Regions from separate parts of the Rummeliibacillus sp. BSL5 genome, predicted to be linked through region 2. Evidence: predicted binding sites of a transcription regulator. Region 2 holds the regulator's gene; the other holds the start of a gene.
The links. The regulator Rex, encoded in region 2, represses fermentation and respiration genes when NADH is low (regulators of the CRP and FNR family bind a similar motif). The targets are predictions, from matches to a motif close to TTGTGAAATATTTCACAA.
Positions count from the first base shown of each region.

Region 1: RCJ93_RS01455 (cytochrome c oxidase subunit 2A) is a predicted target of Rex. The motif match lies at 2,620-2,637, and genes of this name have one in related genera.

Region 1 is NZ_JAVGCV010000001.1:288,603-296,352, reverse strand. Features, by position in the region: gene RCJ93_RS01465 (dynamin family protein) at 1-1,615, opposite strand, end outside; gene RCJ93_RS01460 (chemotaxis protein CheX) at 1,951-2,406, shown strand; gene RCJ93_RS01455 (cytochrome c oxidase subunit 2A) at 2,846-2,971, shown strand; gene RCJ93_RS01450 (cytochrome c oxidase subunit II) at 2,994-3,476, shown strand; gene RCJ93_RS01445 (b(o/a)3-type cytochrome-c oxidase subunit 1) at 3,593-5,194, shown strand; gene RCJ93_RS01440 (SpoIIE family protein phosphatase) at 5,259-6,410, opposite strand; gene RCJ93_RS01435 (CheR family methyltransferase) at 6,535-7,368, opposite strand; gene RCJ93_RS01430 (response regulator) at 7,380-7,750, opposite strand, start outside.
Region 2 is NZ_JAVGCV010000007.1:86,202-93,951, reverse strand. Features, by position in the region: gene tsaD (tRNA (adenosine(37)-N6)-threonylcarbamoyltransferase complex transferase subunit TsaD) at 1-648, shown strand, start outside; gene RCJ93_RS15065 (ABC transporter ATP-binding protein) at 1,009-2,946, opposite strand; gene RCJ93_RS15060 (redox-sensing transcriptional repressor Rex) at 3,076-3,711, shown strand; gene RCJ93_RS15055 (catalase) at 3,887-5,944, shown strand; gene RCJ93_RS15050 (twin-arginine translocase TatA/TatE family subunit) at 6,171-6,362, shown strand; gene tatC (twin-arginine translocase subunit TatC) at 6,380-7,135, shown strand; gene RCJ93_RS15040 (CPBP family intramembrane glutamic endopeptidase) at 7,258-7,750, opposite strand, start outside.

The sequences.
Region 1 (7,750 bases), on a different contig from region 2:
CTTCAGGATTCATTGTCTGAATCGAGACCGTTTTTTGGATAGCAAAATATTTTTCCTGTTCTTCAATTGCTTTTGCGCCATCAATTACTTCTACTTTGTTTTTCAATACTGCACATTTTTTCTTTAAGGGCTCTACTGTCGTAAAGGACAACTCTTCTATATAAGCGCTTTTTTCAAACTTCCATTGATCCGTGTCTTGCTTATACCACCTCTTTGTGGCACTTGCTACACGATTGGCGAAGTTTAAAAGCGCATCCCCAGTAATACCAGAATCAAGTTTCACTTGTTCTTCAATTACGGAAAATGGTGGCTGCATATCAAAATCGTCGATTTCATGAGAAAAATCATCGGTTAAAGCATTAACTAATTTCAATGAGCTCTTCATTAAAGAGCGCATATGACCAGAAATTTGAGAGAACGCTATTTCTTTATAAAGTGAATACAGAGATTCCTTACGCTGATCCTTTTCTGCTTGTGTTTTTTTACCAGAAAAAAGCATTCCAACTTTGAAATCTGGCTGTACACTTTCCAAATAATATTTCAGCTTTTCTCGTAATTCGAAAGGCATTATAGCAGCATTTTCTAATAATTCATCACGGCTGTGATCAAAATTCTTTTGCCAATTTGATGCTGAATACAACTTCAACTGTTGAAGTACTACTTCAAAGTCTGCTGTAATCTCTTCGTTATTTTCCCACTCTTCTTGCGATAAAATGGTTTCATTATTTTCTAATAGCTGCTTTTTATTAGTTTCTAAATATTGTGCATGTTCGATTTGAAGCTGCTCAAGAGCTGCTTTACCTCCAGCAATTAAATGATCTTGCCATCCTTCCATACTATTCATGACTATTTCTTTTACTTTATTATAATCATTGTAAGGAAGATTAAAGTCTCTTAATGAGGTAAAGTAAATCCCTTTTGGTTCTACCACCCAATTTGAGAATGATTGATACACCGAATCGGAAAATTCCTGAAAGGTTAGTTCACTCTCTTTATGTTTATCAATTTGGTTCACAATTAGATAAACATTAGGATTATGCTTCATTAAATTCTTTGTAAATTGGAAGTTTAATTCTGATTGGACATGGTTATAGTCCATTACATAAAAAACAATATCAGCCAAATGCAGTGTCGTTTCCGTAGATAAACGATGCGCATCATCTGTCGAATCAACACCTGGTGTATCCATTACTGTTATGCCTTTTGGCAAAACAGAATCTTTATGGCCAATTTCAATTTGAGAAACCAAGGCACCGTTCTTAGCGAATTCTTTTACTGTTTTAATATCATACCCGTCATCAAATTTGATAGGATTTTGATCTACTAGGTATGCAATGGCATAATTCTCATCCGATTTATGTACTTTTACAACGTTTGCGCTTGTTGGTATAGGAGAAGAAGGAAGGAGATCATCCCCTGTCAGCGCATTAATCATAGTAGATTTACCTGCAGAGAAATGACCTGCAAAGGCAATCATATATTCTTTATTAATAAGCTTTTCAGCAAATAATTTCGTTTTTTGAAGCCTTTCCTGGTCTTCGTTATGTTGATAGATTAAATATTGCATTGCAGTCTGTTTTAGCAGCAGATGTAGTTGTTCTTCAAAATGACTCATGAAAATCATTTCCTCCTTTTTTGCCTTAACGCTATTTTACCATGCCTATAATAAAAAAATCCTTCTATTATTAGAAGGATTAAAAAAATTATTTTAAATGCGTGGAGGTTTGATTAAAAATGTATTTGCCTATTGCCCCGTAAATAATAAGTGTCGCACCAATGAATGCATAAACCATCTGAAACGCTCCTTTTAAAGAAATTAATCAGTGAATATGAAAATCATTCTCATTTGTTAATTTCATCATAATAAAAAAACTATGTGACGTCAACAACTATTCAATTCTTTTGCTGCGTGATACTATATTAAAAAGGTCATAACATAAGGAGTTCTCAATGAGCACATCGATACAAGTACAAACTATACTCAATAGCATGATTCAATCACTCAAAACTGTATTACCTAACGACGTCCATGTCTCAGCTCCATCCATTTCTAAAGAACCTTACGAACAATCCGAAATCGGAGTTTTAATCGGCATGGTGGGAGATTTAAAGGGTAGAATTATTATAGATTCCTCTCCAGAAACTTTCAGTACTATTAGTGAAGCCATGTTCGGAATGAAGCTTGAAGGTGAAATGCTGGAATCTTTTACAGGAGAGTTTGGCAATATGATTGCTGGCAATCTTTGTACATATGTTGCTGCACAACAATTAGTATTAGATATTACACCACCAACTGTTATGGTGGGCCATACAAAACTGCTTGGCTATAATCAAGCAATTATACTTCCTGTTGATATAGATGCTATCGGAAAGTTAACCATATTGCTAGCGATGGATCCGAGTTAGAAAAAAGAAGCTTTTTCAAAGCTTCTTTTTTTATATTCAAATTACTTATAGTTTGTTAAAGACATATCTAGGAGTTTTTAATCACCCTCTAAAGGTACCCTCACTTAAAAACCTCTTTATATCATTATTTTTCATAGATTTTTATCACTTAATTCGTTAACCTTCTTAAACACACATTCCTTTTCACACTTCTTTCACACTTTTTGTCAAAAGGTGTGATTTTTATCACATCTAAACCTATATTTTTTTTATATCATTTACTCAAACAATAAAACAAAACTTCATTCAGAGAAGTCTTCTTTCTTCGGTTAGTTACAGCCCAATAATCGAACGAAATAAAACTTAATTCATCTCGTTCTAGATTATTTATTGAAGAAGCTTCCCTCTTGCAAACTATTGCAGAATAAATGTTTTGATTTAATTGAAAGGAGCGATTTCGATGGCACCCAAGAAACATGAAGAAGAAGAAAACTTAAAAGGAACACTCTATTTAGTATTTGCGTTAGGCGCTTTTATAGTAATTACGTGGGCTGCATGCTTTGGCCTATTTTTAGAACGTTTTTAAATAAAGGAAAGAAGGGAAAAAAATGCATCTGCATAAATATGAAAAGTATTGGCTTTTATTTGGTGGCGGATCTTTAATCGTATTTTTATTAATTACAGGAATCATGGCATTTCATAACGGCAGTCATCCACCAAGTGCCAAAAACACAATAAATCATGAAAAGGTAGACCAAATTGCACCATTTAACAAACCTGGTGTTCACAAAGTTTCAGGTAAAAATTGGGATTATGAAATAGTAGTACTCGCTTCTGCCTTTTACTATAACCCACCAGAACTAGAAGTACCTGTAGGGTCTAAGGTTAAGTTTATAGCTACTTCTAAAGATGTTGTACATGGCTTTGAAATATCAGGTACGAATGTCAACATGATGCTAGAACCAGGCTATGTTTCTGAATATGTGACAACAGTTGATAAAGCTGGTGAGTATTTAATTGTATGTAACGAATATTGCGGAGTTGGCCATGCGCAAATGCATTCTATGCTTAAGGTGGTGGATAAAAAATGAGTCAAACAGTCATCGATCAATCAAAAGTCAAAAATGATAGTCTAACCGTTGCAAGTAAGGTTAATAGAAAAACAGCTGAGCTTCTTAAAGTAAATCCTAAAGATGCTAAACTTTCTATGGCTCATATTTATGTTGCATTCATAGCTCTATTCTTGGGTGGAACTGCAGGTCTATTGCAAGTTTTAGTACGTTCGGGGCATTTTGATTTACCTTTTGGCATTGGCTATTATCAAGTTTTAACTGTACATGGTGTTTTGCTAGGTTTAATACTTACTACATTCTTTATCTATGGGTTTCAAATTGCAGCGGTTAGCCGTACATCTGGTACCCTATCAAATAAACAAAGATTACTAGGCTGGATCGGATTTTGGATCATGACAGCTGGTACTGCAATGGCAGCTGCGATGGTTCTTTTAAATGAAGCGTCTGTTCTCTATACTTTCTATGCCCCATTACAAGCACACTGGATTTACTATTTAGGCCTAACACTTGTTATTGTTGGTTCTTGGATCGGAGGACTTGCACAAGCAATGCGTTGGATACAATGGCGCAAAGAAAATCCAAAACAAACTTCACCTTTACTTTCATTCATGGTCGTTTGCAATAACTTAATGTGGTTTGTTGCAACTCTCGGCGTAGCTGCTGAAGTATTATTCCAATTGTTACCTTGGTCACTTGGCCTAGTAGAACGAGTTGATATTCTTTTATCACGTACTTTATTCTGGTATTTCGGGCATGCACTTGTGTATTTCTGGTTATTACCAGCTTACATGGTATGGTATACCATCATTCCCAAAATTATTGGCGGTAAAATTTTCTCAGATTCCCTTGCTCGCCTTGCATTTATCTTATTCGTATTATTCTCAATCCCAGTCGGAGTTCATCACCAATTGACTGAACCTGGTATTGACCCATCATGGAAATATGTTCAAGTAGTTCTAACTATGATGGTATCTATTCCTTCTTTATTGACAGCATTTTCAATGTTTGCAACGTTTGAATTAGCCGGACGTTCAAAAGGTGCTAAAGGACTGTTTGGTTGGCTAAAAAAATTACCTTGGGGAGATGCAAGATTCTTCGCTCCGTTCATGGGTATGTTAATCTTTATCCCAGCAGGCGCTGGTGGTATTGTCAATGCATCTAACCAAATGAACCAACTTATCCATAATACCATTTGGGTAACAGGACATTTCCACTTAACAGTGGCAACTACCGTTATTCTAACATTTTTCGGTGCTGCTTATTGGTTAGTTCCTCACTTAAGAGGCAGAGTGTTTACAAAAGAGTTAAATCGCCTTGGCATTATCCAAACAATCGTTTGGGTTGTTGGTATGGCCATTATGTCTAGCTCCATGCATATTGAAGGTTTACTGGGTGCACCTCGCCGTTCAGCTTTCTCTGATTATGGCGGTGCTGAAATTGCTAAGACATGGGCATCTTACCAAGTTGCACAAGCTGTTGGTGGCACATTATTGTTCATCGGCATTATCATCTTCTTGTATATCTTTGTAAAACTTTGCTGGTTTGCACCTAAAGGTGAAGAAGAATTCCCAATCGCTGAAATTTCTCCACAAGCGGAGAAAACACCTGCTATTTTGGAAAATTTCAAAGTATGGCTTGTAATTCTAGCAGCATTAATATTGATTGCTTATACATTCCCTATCTATGATATTATACAAAATGCTCCACTAGGTTCTAAAGGCTATAAGCTTTGGTAATCTAGCAAATAAAAAACGTTCTATTTCATAATTGAAATAGAACGTTTTTTGCCTGTATATGTATCTACGATATATTTCCCGCTTGAATCATAATTACACACATATCATCAGGTTGATCAATTTGCAGTTCTTTAGGTAATACATACTCAATAGGTTCCTGCATTTGAATATCAAACTTCTGGTTAATCACTAATTTCTTCAGTTCTTCTAGCCCATCATGATTGAAATCATCTAATGCCTCCATGACCCCATCCGTATAAATAAGAACTTGAATTTTTTCTTTAAATTCAATTGTTGTTTTTTTCACTTTCATTTCTCTAAACAATCCTACAGGGCAGCAATTGGTCGATAAGGTAATAATTCTTTGATCTTCGACTAATAAAAACCCTGGTGGATGGCCAGCATTCACATATTCAATAGTATTATTCTTCGTATCAATAACTAAATATATGGCAGTAAAATAATAGTGAAATGTATTTTTTTCTTGATTGAGTATATTCATCCATCTATTTAGTTCTTCAATTAGTGCCACAGGGTCTGGATTTTTGCGAATAGCATCGCGTAATGCAGAAGATATATACATACACACTAAAGATGATGTAATGCCGTGGCCCATTACATCAAGTAAGATTACACCATATCGATCTTCATCAATCTTTTGCCAATAGTACATATCTCCGGCTAATTGATTTGCAGGCAAATAGGAAGCATTGACATTAAATCTTTCTTCTAATAAAGGTTTACTAAGCAGCCCTCTTTGAACTTGCATAGATAATTCTAGTTCATCTTGTATTTTCTTTTCATGTTTTTTATGCCAATCTTTTTCGTATTTTAATCGAAGGCCTACACGAATTCTGGCTAGCAAATCTGTTTTGTTAATTGGTTTTGTAATATAGTCAATGCCGCCGACATCTAACGCTTCAGCAACTTTTTTTGAATCTTCAATAGCTGTTACAAAAATAATTGGTATATCTTTAAACTTAGGGTTATCTTGTAGTATCTTACATGCTTCAATTCCGTCCATTTCAGGCATCATAATATCCAGAAGAATCAAATCAACAGATGTGTTTGTTGATTCTTTTACTTCTGTTTCTAAATAATCGAACATGGCTTTGGCAGATGTAAGAGAAGAATAGTCTGTATAACCTGCACGTTTAAGTATATTCTCTATTAAAAAGAGATTGATTTGATTATCATCTACTATTAATATTGTCATTCTTCTCCCCCTTACTGATAATGTAATTCCCTAATAGTAAAAAATTAAACATTATTAAATAAAAAAGTGTAAAGTATCACGCTACATAAAACAAGGAAAGGAAATGCATAAGCATCTCCTTCTGTTAGATCTTTCTGTATATATTCTCTTTGGCTGAAATAACAGCATATTTATCTGAAAACTGAGTTGACCGCAGAGACTCCTTACTGCCAATTCCCATAAAGCCCCCTTTACAGAGGCTTTCATAGAATAATTGGTTAACGTTTAGTTGAAGATCACTTGTAAAATAAATCATTACATTTCTGCAAATTATGATATGAAATTCGTTAAATGACCCATCTGTTACTAAATTATGTTGAAAGAAAACAATGTTTTTTCTTATGCTTTCGTCTAAATAAGCATAATCATAATCTGTAGTATAGTATTTAGAAAACTCATGTTTACCACCAGCATTTAAATAATTCCGAGTATAGGTTTGCATGCGATTCAACGGAAGAATGCCTTTTTTTGCAGTAGATAAGACTTTCTCACTTATATCCGTTGCATAGATCTTTGCTCGATCGTATAGGCCTTCTTCTTCTAATAAGATAGCCATGGAAAAGGCTTCTTCGCCTGTTGAACAACCTGCATGCCAAATCCTAATTTCAGGAAGATTTCTCAAATGCGGAACTACCTGTAAACGAAACGCTTCAAAAAACTCAGGATCTCGAAACATCTCTGTTACATTGATGGAGAAATCATCAATTAATTTTTCTACAAATCCTTTTTCATATAAAACCTTTTCAATTAAATAGCTAATTGTCCTAACATTTTCTATGCGAGCTCGATTCTCTATTCTTCGCTTAATAGATGAGCGCATATAATCACGGTAATCAAAACCCGAAACATCAAAAATCGCCTGCAACAATAACTTTATTTCAATTTCTTCTCTTTCTTCTTGTGTAATAGAATCTTTCATAGTTTTCACCGCTATCTGGTTACCACCGTTGATGTGAGCCATACACGAAGCACAGACAATAATTGATCTACTTTTAATGGTTTGCTTACATAGTCAGATGCACCGGCTTTTAGACATTTAGCTCGGTCACCCTTCATTGCTTTTGCTGTCAGGGCAATGATTGGCAATTCTTGATACTGTTCTTGCTGGCGAATCAGCTGCATTGTTTCATAACCATCCATGCCTGGCATCATGATATCCATTAGGACGGCGTCAATTGTATTTTCTTCATGAAGAATGTCTAAGCATTCATAGCCATTTTGCGCAGTGATTATATTCATTCCTTCTGCTTCTAATACTTTACGCAAAGCAAAGATGTTTCGGTTATCATCATCAACGATTA
Region 2 (7,750 bases):
GTACAGCCTATGGAATTTCCACTATTAGCTCTGGTCGTTTCCGGAGGCCATACTGAATTGGTGTTGATGAAGGAAGACGGCAATTTTGAATTAATTGGTGAGACGCGTGATGACGCGGCAGGCGAAGCTTATGATAAAGTGGCAAGGGTATTGAACATTCCGTATCCAGGCGGTCCGCAGATTGATCGATTAGCACATGAAAGCGATGGTGAAGTCGATTTCCCTCGCGTATGGCTTGAGCCAGATTCATATGACTTTAGCTTCAGCGGATTAAAATCTGCTGTTATTAATTATAAACATAACGCAGACCAACGAGGAGAGGCTATTAATCCAATGCATGTGGCAAAGGGGTTCCAGGATAGTGTTGTGGAAGTATTGACAGCCAAAACCTTGAGAGCTGCACGGCAGTACAATGTGAAACAAGTGATAGCTGCTGGAGGTGTATCAGCCAATAAAGGCTTAAGAGATGCACTAACTGCAACCTTTAACAAAGAGGATATACCTTTTTATGTGCCACCGTTAAAATTATGTACAGATAACGCTGCTATGATAGCAGCTGCAGGGACTTCTATGTTTAAAGCGGGGAAAAGAAGCGATTTAACGTTAAATGGCCGACCTGGATTAGAGTTGTTGTCATGGAATAAATAAAGTTATACACAGAAAAGGACTTTCATGTAAAATGAAAGTCCTTTTTGTAATAAAAAGTGTGAAAATTCTAAAATAATCCACAAATTGTGGACAGTTTGTGGATTAAATGTGTAATAACTAGATATAGTAGCAGTTTATACACATTTTTATGTGTATAACTAGACTAAAATCTGTGGATAATGTGGAAAACTATTTTAAACCATTGAAAAATAAGGATTGTTTATGTGAATAAATTTGTGGAAAAACATAGTTGGAAAATTAGCTATTGACCAATATATAGACAATATATGTGTTGTTACGACAAAAGGAGCTATCAAATGATTAATCATTCGACAGCTCCTTTTTATAACTACTAGTTATTCACAGCTTCTCAAGCTCTTCATTTAATTCAAGCCACTCTAATTCGAATACTTCATGCTGCTCTTTTAAATCATCTAATTGTGTTTGCAATTCCAGTACTTTTTCATGGTTCTGGAAGATTTCAGGGTCACAAAGCATCTTCTCAATGCCTTCTATTTGCTGGTCGAGCGTACTTAGCTGTTGTTCAATCTCTTCTATACGCCTGCTTACTTTTCGAATCTTTTTCTTCGCTTCTTTATCAATTTGCGTTGTTTTTTGTTTTTGATCGACTATTTCGATTGGCTTTTGCATTGCAGCCTGTTTTTCGGCAGCTATTTCTTCAAGCTCATGCTTCTTTTCAACGTAATAGTCGTAGTCGCCAAGATATTCAGTTGTCCCATCATGCGAAAGTTCAACTACTTTAGTAGAGATACGATTGATAAAGTAACGGTCATGCGAAACAAATAGCAATGTGCCAGGATAATCTACTAATGCATTTTCCAATACCTCTTTGCTGTCCAAATCAAGGTGGTTAGTCGGTTCATCAAGAATGAGGAAGTTTGCCTTTTGGAGCATTAGTTTTGCCAGAGCAAGCCTTGCCTTTTCACCGCCTGATAAATCACGAACAATTTTATCTACATCTTCTCCTGAGAAGAGGAAGCGGCCTAAAACTGTCCGAAGGTCCTTTTCATTCATTAAAGGCCATTCATCCCATAGTTCTTTTAGAATCGATTTATTACTATCTAGCTTTGCGAGTTCCTGATCATAGTAGCCGATCTGAACATTTGTGCCGAAATGGATTGTTCCAGAAAGCGGTGATTCATCTTTTATAAGTGTCTTTAATAATGTCGATTTTCCCACGCCATTCGGGCCGACTAAAGAGATCCGATCTGTACGGTAAACATGCAGCTGGATATTTTGAGAGACAAGAATTCCTTCATAGCCTATTGTTAAGTCATTCACCTGCAACACATCATTGCCGCTTTGGCGTTCAATCTCAAATGAGAAAGTAGCAGATTTTTCATCTCCTTCTGGAGAATCCATCCACTCTGTTTTTTCAAGTATCTTGCGCCTGCTTTGTGCGAGCTTTGTTGTAGAGGCTCGTACAATATTTTTTTGAATAAAGTCTTCTAGCTTTGCCTTTTCGCCTTGTTGCTTTTCATACAGCTTGCGGTCACGTTCATAGTTTTTTGCCTTTTGGTCCAGGTAATTACTGTAGTTTCCAGTAAATTTGTTGACATGGTGGCGTGATACTTCATAAACGATTGAAACGATTTGATCGAGGAAATAACGGTCATGGGATACAATTAAAATCGCTCCATCATAACTCTTTAAGAAGGTTTCGAGCCAGTTTAGTGTCTCGATATCTAAATGGTTGGTTGGCTCGTCCAAAATCAACAGATCGGGCTTGCTTAATAATAGTTTTGCAAGGGCGAGACGTGTACGTTGCCCTCCAGATAGCTCAGATATTTTTTGATCATAGCTGTCAGGATAGAACTGCATGCCGTGCAGAATAGAACGTGTATCAGCTTCATATTGATAGCCGCCTCTTTCTTTGAAATCATGCTGCAATTGATCATATTCTGTCATGACCTTTGCATATTGATCAGGATTTTCATAGACCTCAGGATCAGCCATTTTCAGTTCTAGAGTACGAATCGTTTGTTCCAGCTTTTTCAATGGTTCAAAAATCGTCATCATTTCTTCCCAAATAGATAGGGTCGATTCTAATCCGGCATGTTGGTCTAAATACCCTAGCCGAATATCCTTCGGTTTTATGATTTCGCCAGAATCATATGAAAGTTTGCCTGCGATAATTTTTAAAAGGGTGGATTTTCCCGCGCCATTTCTTCCAACGAGGGCAACGCGGTCACGATGCTGCACTTCTAATTTAACGCCGCTTAAAATTTCATCACCCATATAAGATTTATATAATTGATTGACCTGTAAAACGATCATATATTTACACCTCAGTTCACTCCTAGTTTATAGGAAGTCGGAAGGGTATGCAACGAGGATTACTTTGCAAAAAAGCTAATTATCATGTACTATTGAAGGGATTTTGATTTGCTAGCAGGAGGAAAAAGCGTGAAGTCCACAAGTAAAATTCCACAAGCTACAACCAAAAGACTGCCTCTCTATTATCGCTTTATCTTAAAGTTTGCAGAGGATGGGCAAGAAAGAATCTCTTCCAAAGAATTAAGTGAAGCGATGAACATTGACTCTGCTACAATTCGCCGTGATTTTTCCTATTTTGGAGCACTCGGCAAAAAAGGGTACGGCTATGAAGTGCAATATTTATTAACGGTCTTTCGTAGTGTATTAGATCAGGATGAACGTATGAATGTAGCCATTATTGGAGTAGGGAATCTTGGCAGTGCTTTGTTAAAATATAATTTTCAAAAGAACCATAATATGAAAATTGTTGCAGCATTTGATACAAGCGGAACAAAAGAAGGTAAGTATATCAATGATATCCCTGTTTTTCCGCCAGAATTATTAGAAGAAAAATTTTTAGAATACAAAGCGGAGTTGCCTGTTTTGACGATACCCGCCCGTTCTGCACAGCAAATGGCCGATAGGCTTGTCGCGATGGGGGTAAAAGGCATCTTAAATTTCGCTCCTGTCACATTGCATGTTCCTGATGATGTACGTGTACATACAATCGATTTGACAGTAGAACTACAGACATTAAGCTATTTCATGCGTAATGACGAAAGATAGATTAACTTCTATACAAATAGATAAAAGTGGCGCACAAGTCAACCAACTTGTGCGCCACTTTTTTGTCGAAAAAAGGATTCTTTTTATATTCAAACTTGAAATGAAATGTATATTGGGATAAAAAAATGCATATGGTTATAACGTTAGACATTTATAAGATAGGTTAGGTGATTAGATGGATAAGTACTCGCAAAACAAAAAGTCTGTTAAAAAGGATGCAAAGCAAGAGCAATTAGATCAATATCGTAAAAGTAATGATGGAAAGCCGTTAACAACCCAAGAAGGCCGAAAAATATCCAATGACTCGGAAACACTAAAAGCAGGAGTCAGGGGTCCTTCCTTACATGAGGATTATTGGTTTCTCGAAAAAATGTCGCACTTTAACCATGAGGAAATTCCAGAACGAGTTGTGCATGCAAGGGGCTATGGTGCCTATGGGGAGTTTGAATGTTATCAATCGATGGAGCACGTGACAGAGGCTTGCCTTTTCCAAGAACCTGGAAAGAAGACGCCTTTAGCTGTGCGTTTTTCTACTGTCCAAGGCCCGAAAGGCTCCTATGATACAGCGCGTGATTTACGCTGCTTAGGCGTAAAATTTTATACAGAAGAGGGCAACTACGATTTAACGACTATCGCTATGCCTGTGTTAATTAACCAAGATCCGATGAAATTCCCGGATGCCATGCATGCTTATCAAAATAAACAGGATGATGGAATCCCAACAGCAACAGGTGCGCATGATCGTTTCTGGGATTATGTAGCGAATAATCCCGAAGCACTTCACATGGTAACATGGATTATGTCTGACCGCGGAATAATAAAGAATTATCGAGTGATGGAGTCTTGGTCGATTAATACTTACTTATTCGTCAACAAAGCTGGCGTCGCAACTTTTGTAAGATTTGTTTGGAAACCGGTTCTAGGCGTTCATTCTCTACTTCAAGATGAAGCATTAAAAATTGGTGGTATTGACCCAGACTTCCATCGAAAAGATTTACGCGAAGCTATTGATAAGGGTGCGTTCCCTGAGTATGAACTAGGCGTTCAGCTAATCCCGATGGAGGATGAATTCAAATTTGACTTCGATGTGTTGGATCCTGCTAAATTCTGGCCTGAAGAGCTAGTGCCAGTTCAACTAATTGGTAAAATGACCCTTAATCGTAATATTGATAATTACTTCTCAGAAATGGAGCAAATCGCATTCAATCCTGCAAACGTAGTGCCGGGTATCGGTTTCTCAAATGATCCTGTTTTACAAGGAAGATTAATTGCTTATCGAGATACACAGCAGCATCGCCTTGGCAGTGCTAACTATCTTGAATTACCGGTAAATAAACCGCTCTGTCCTTTCCACAATAATACGCGCAGGGGCTTTATGAGAATGAGAATAGATGTGGACCAAGTAAACTATCACAATAACTCATTAATGGATAATACACCGCATACATCCACACCTGAAGAAGGTGGTTATGTACATTACCCGAAAAAAGTAGAAGGGCATGTTATCCGTGGAAGAAGCAAGTCGTTTAACGATTACTTCTCACAAGTACGTATTTTCTGGAACAGCTTGACGCCAATTGAAAAGCAACACACTATTGAAGGATTCAGCTATCAGCTTGGAAAAGTAAAGAGCGAATCAGTTCGTCAGCAAAATGTCGATTTAATAGTAAATGTAGACAAAGAATTAGCTTGCATCATCGCGGATAATATCGGTGTAAGACAGCCGAGCGGTGACAATGTGCCTGTCAATACTAGCTATGCATCTCTCAGCCAATCGACAACGCCTAAATATCCTTACACGCAAAAGGTCGGCGTGCTAATTGGTGAAGGATTCAATGGCCAAGAGGTAATGCAAGTTCTTAACTTCTTAGAGAGCAATGGTGTTTTCATTGATATTATAAGCGAAAGACTTGGAAATGTGACTGGAACAGACGGAGCGCAAATCAAAGTTAACCAAACCTTCATTACAGGAAGCCCGTATTTGGTTGATGCTCTTTATGTAGTCGGGGGAACTTCGAAATATCCAGCGAAGTTTATGCAAGATGTGTCTGACTTCGTACACAATGCGTATAAGCATTATAAACCGATTGGCGTAGGTACAGGCGGACAGTCATTCATCCAACAATCGCAAAACAATAATTTAGAGGGCGTAGTTTTTGCAGCTAATAATCCAAACTTTAATCAAGATTTCTTGAATGCAATTACTCAACAACGTTTCTGGAGCAGAACGTAAGGAAGAAGAGCAAATAGGATATGTTTCACTTAATTACTGGCTAGCTGTTTAGCCAGTTTTTTTATTATGTATGCAAAGAATACTCTTTTGTAGCAAATATAATATATTCAATCTAAGTAGAGTAGGGAAATTGTAGGTAAATATTTCACAATAAAATCGTGAATAGAATAGCCAAAAGCCTATTTTTACGTTAAAATAGGAGCAAGTATATGAGGAGGTGTCTGTAATGGGAATTAGTGCTGGAACTGCAGTAATTTTAGGAGTCGTTGCCATACTAATTTTCGGACCGAAGAAACTACCAGAGCTTGGTAAAGCAATGGGTTCTACTCTCCGTGAATTTAAGCATGCTACAAAAGGTTTAGCTGATGATGATGAGCCGAATAAAGTATCTGAAACAAAAAAGATTGAAGATAAATAAGTTAGGATGTTTAGTAAATGAATAACACAGAACTAACTATTGTCGAACATATAGAAGAATTAAGAAAACGGCTGATGATTGTTGCCGTTTTCTTTGTGGTTGCAGTGATTGGTAGTTTCTTTCTAGCACAGCCACTGATCCACTTTTTGCAATTTAGTAATGAAGCAAAGACTTTGCAGTTGCATTCATTTAAAGTGACGGATCCCGTCAATATTTATTTCCAAGTGATTTTTGTATTATCGATTGTTATGACATCGCCTGTTATTTTATATCAACTATGGGCCTTTATTACGCCTGGATTGTTTCCAAAAGAGCGTAAAGCGACATTACGGTATATCCCATACATTGTTTTCCTATTTGTGCTCGGCGTTATGTTTTCATATGAGGTTTTATTTCCTTATATGATTCATTTTATGACAGAGATGTCTACGGAAATGGATATTCAACAAACGATCGGCATTAATGAGTACTTCCAATTTTTACTCCAGCTGACGCTACCTTTCGGTATCGTATTTGAGTTGCCTATGGTCGTATTGTTTTTAACGCGGCTTGGTATTATTACACCTCAAATGCTCAGCAAGTTCAGGAAGTATGCCTATTTCATCTTGTTGGTCGTTGCAGATATTATTACGCCAACAGATGTTCTGTCGCTTTTTATCGTGTCTATTCCTCTATGTATACTGTACGAGATTAGTATTATGATTTCTCGAGTAGGTTATCGAAAATATATTAGAGCAGAACAGCAAAGACAAATAGAAATGCAACAACAATAGTAGAATAAACTGTAATCAAACGAAACTATTTGATTGCAGTTTTTTTATGCAAATGAAACAAAACCCTTCTTAATAAAAGAAGGGTTTTGTGTATAGTTGGAGAAATAGATAGAGAGTATAGCTTACTGATGCTGTTCTAAAAACTTCACGATGGGTTCCTGATAGAGCTGAATAGCAGTCACAAATCCATTTAGCATCATATGGGCAATGATAGACGTAATAATACGCCTTGTACGATAATAAAGAAAAGCGAATATAAAACCAGAAATAGCATAGATAATAATGTGAGTAAAATCAAAGTGAATGACAGCAAATACAAGCGAGCTGATCAGCGCAGCGATAAAGAAGTTTGTCGTTTGAATGAGCGAGCCAAATATAACACGCCGAAAAACAAATTCTTCTAGAATAGGACCGATAATAGCTAGCGCCAAAATAGCAACAGGTGCCGCATCTGCTATCGTTGTAAGGTTTGCTGTGTTTTCAGATGCCTGAGTAATGCCTAAGCTATGTTCGATAATGCCGCCGATCCACTGGCCTACAAATACAAGAAAGAATCCAATAACCCCCCAAAGAATAGATGTAGGGATAGATTCGGGTTTTTGTTTGAAAATTTTC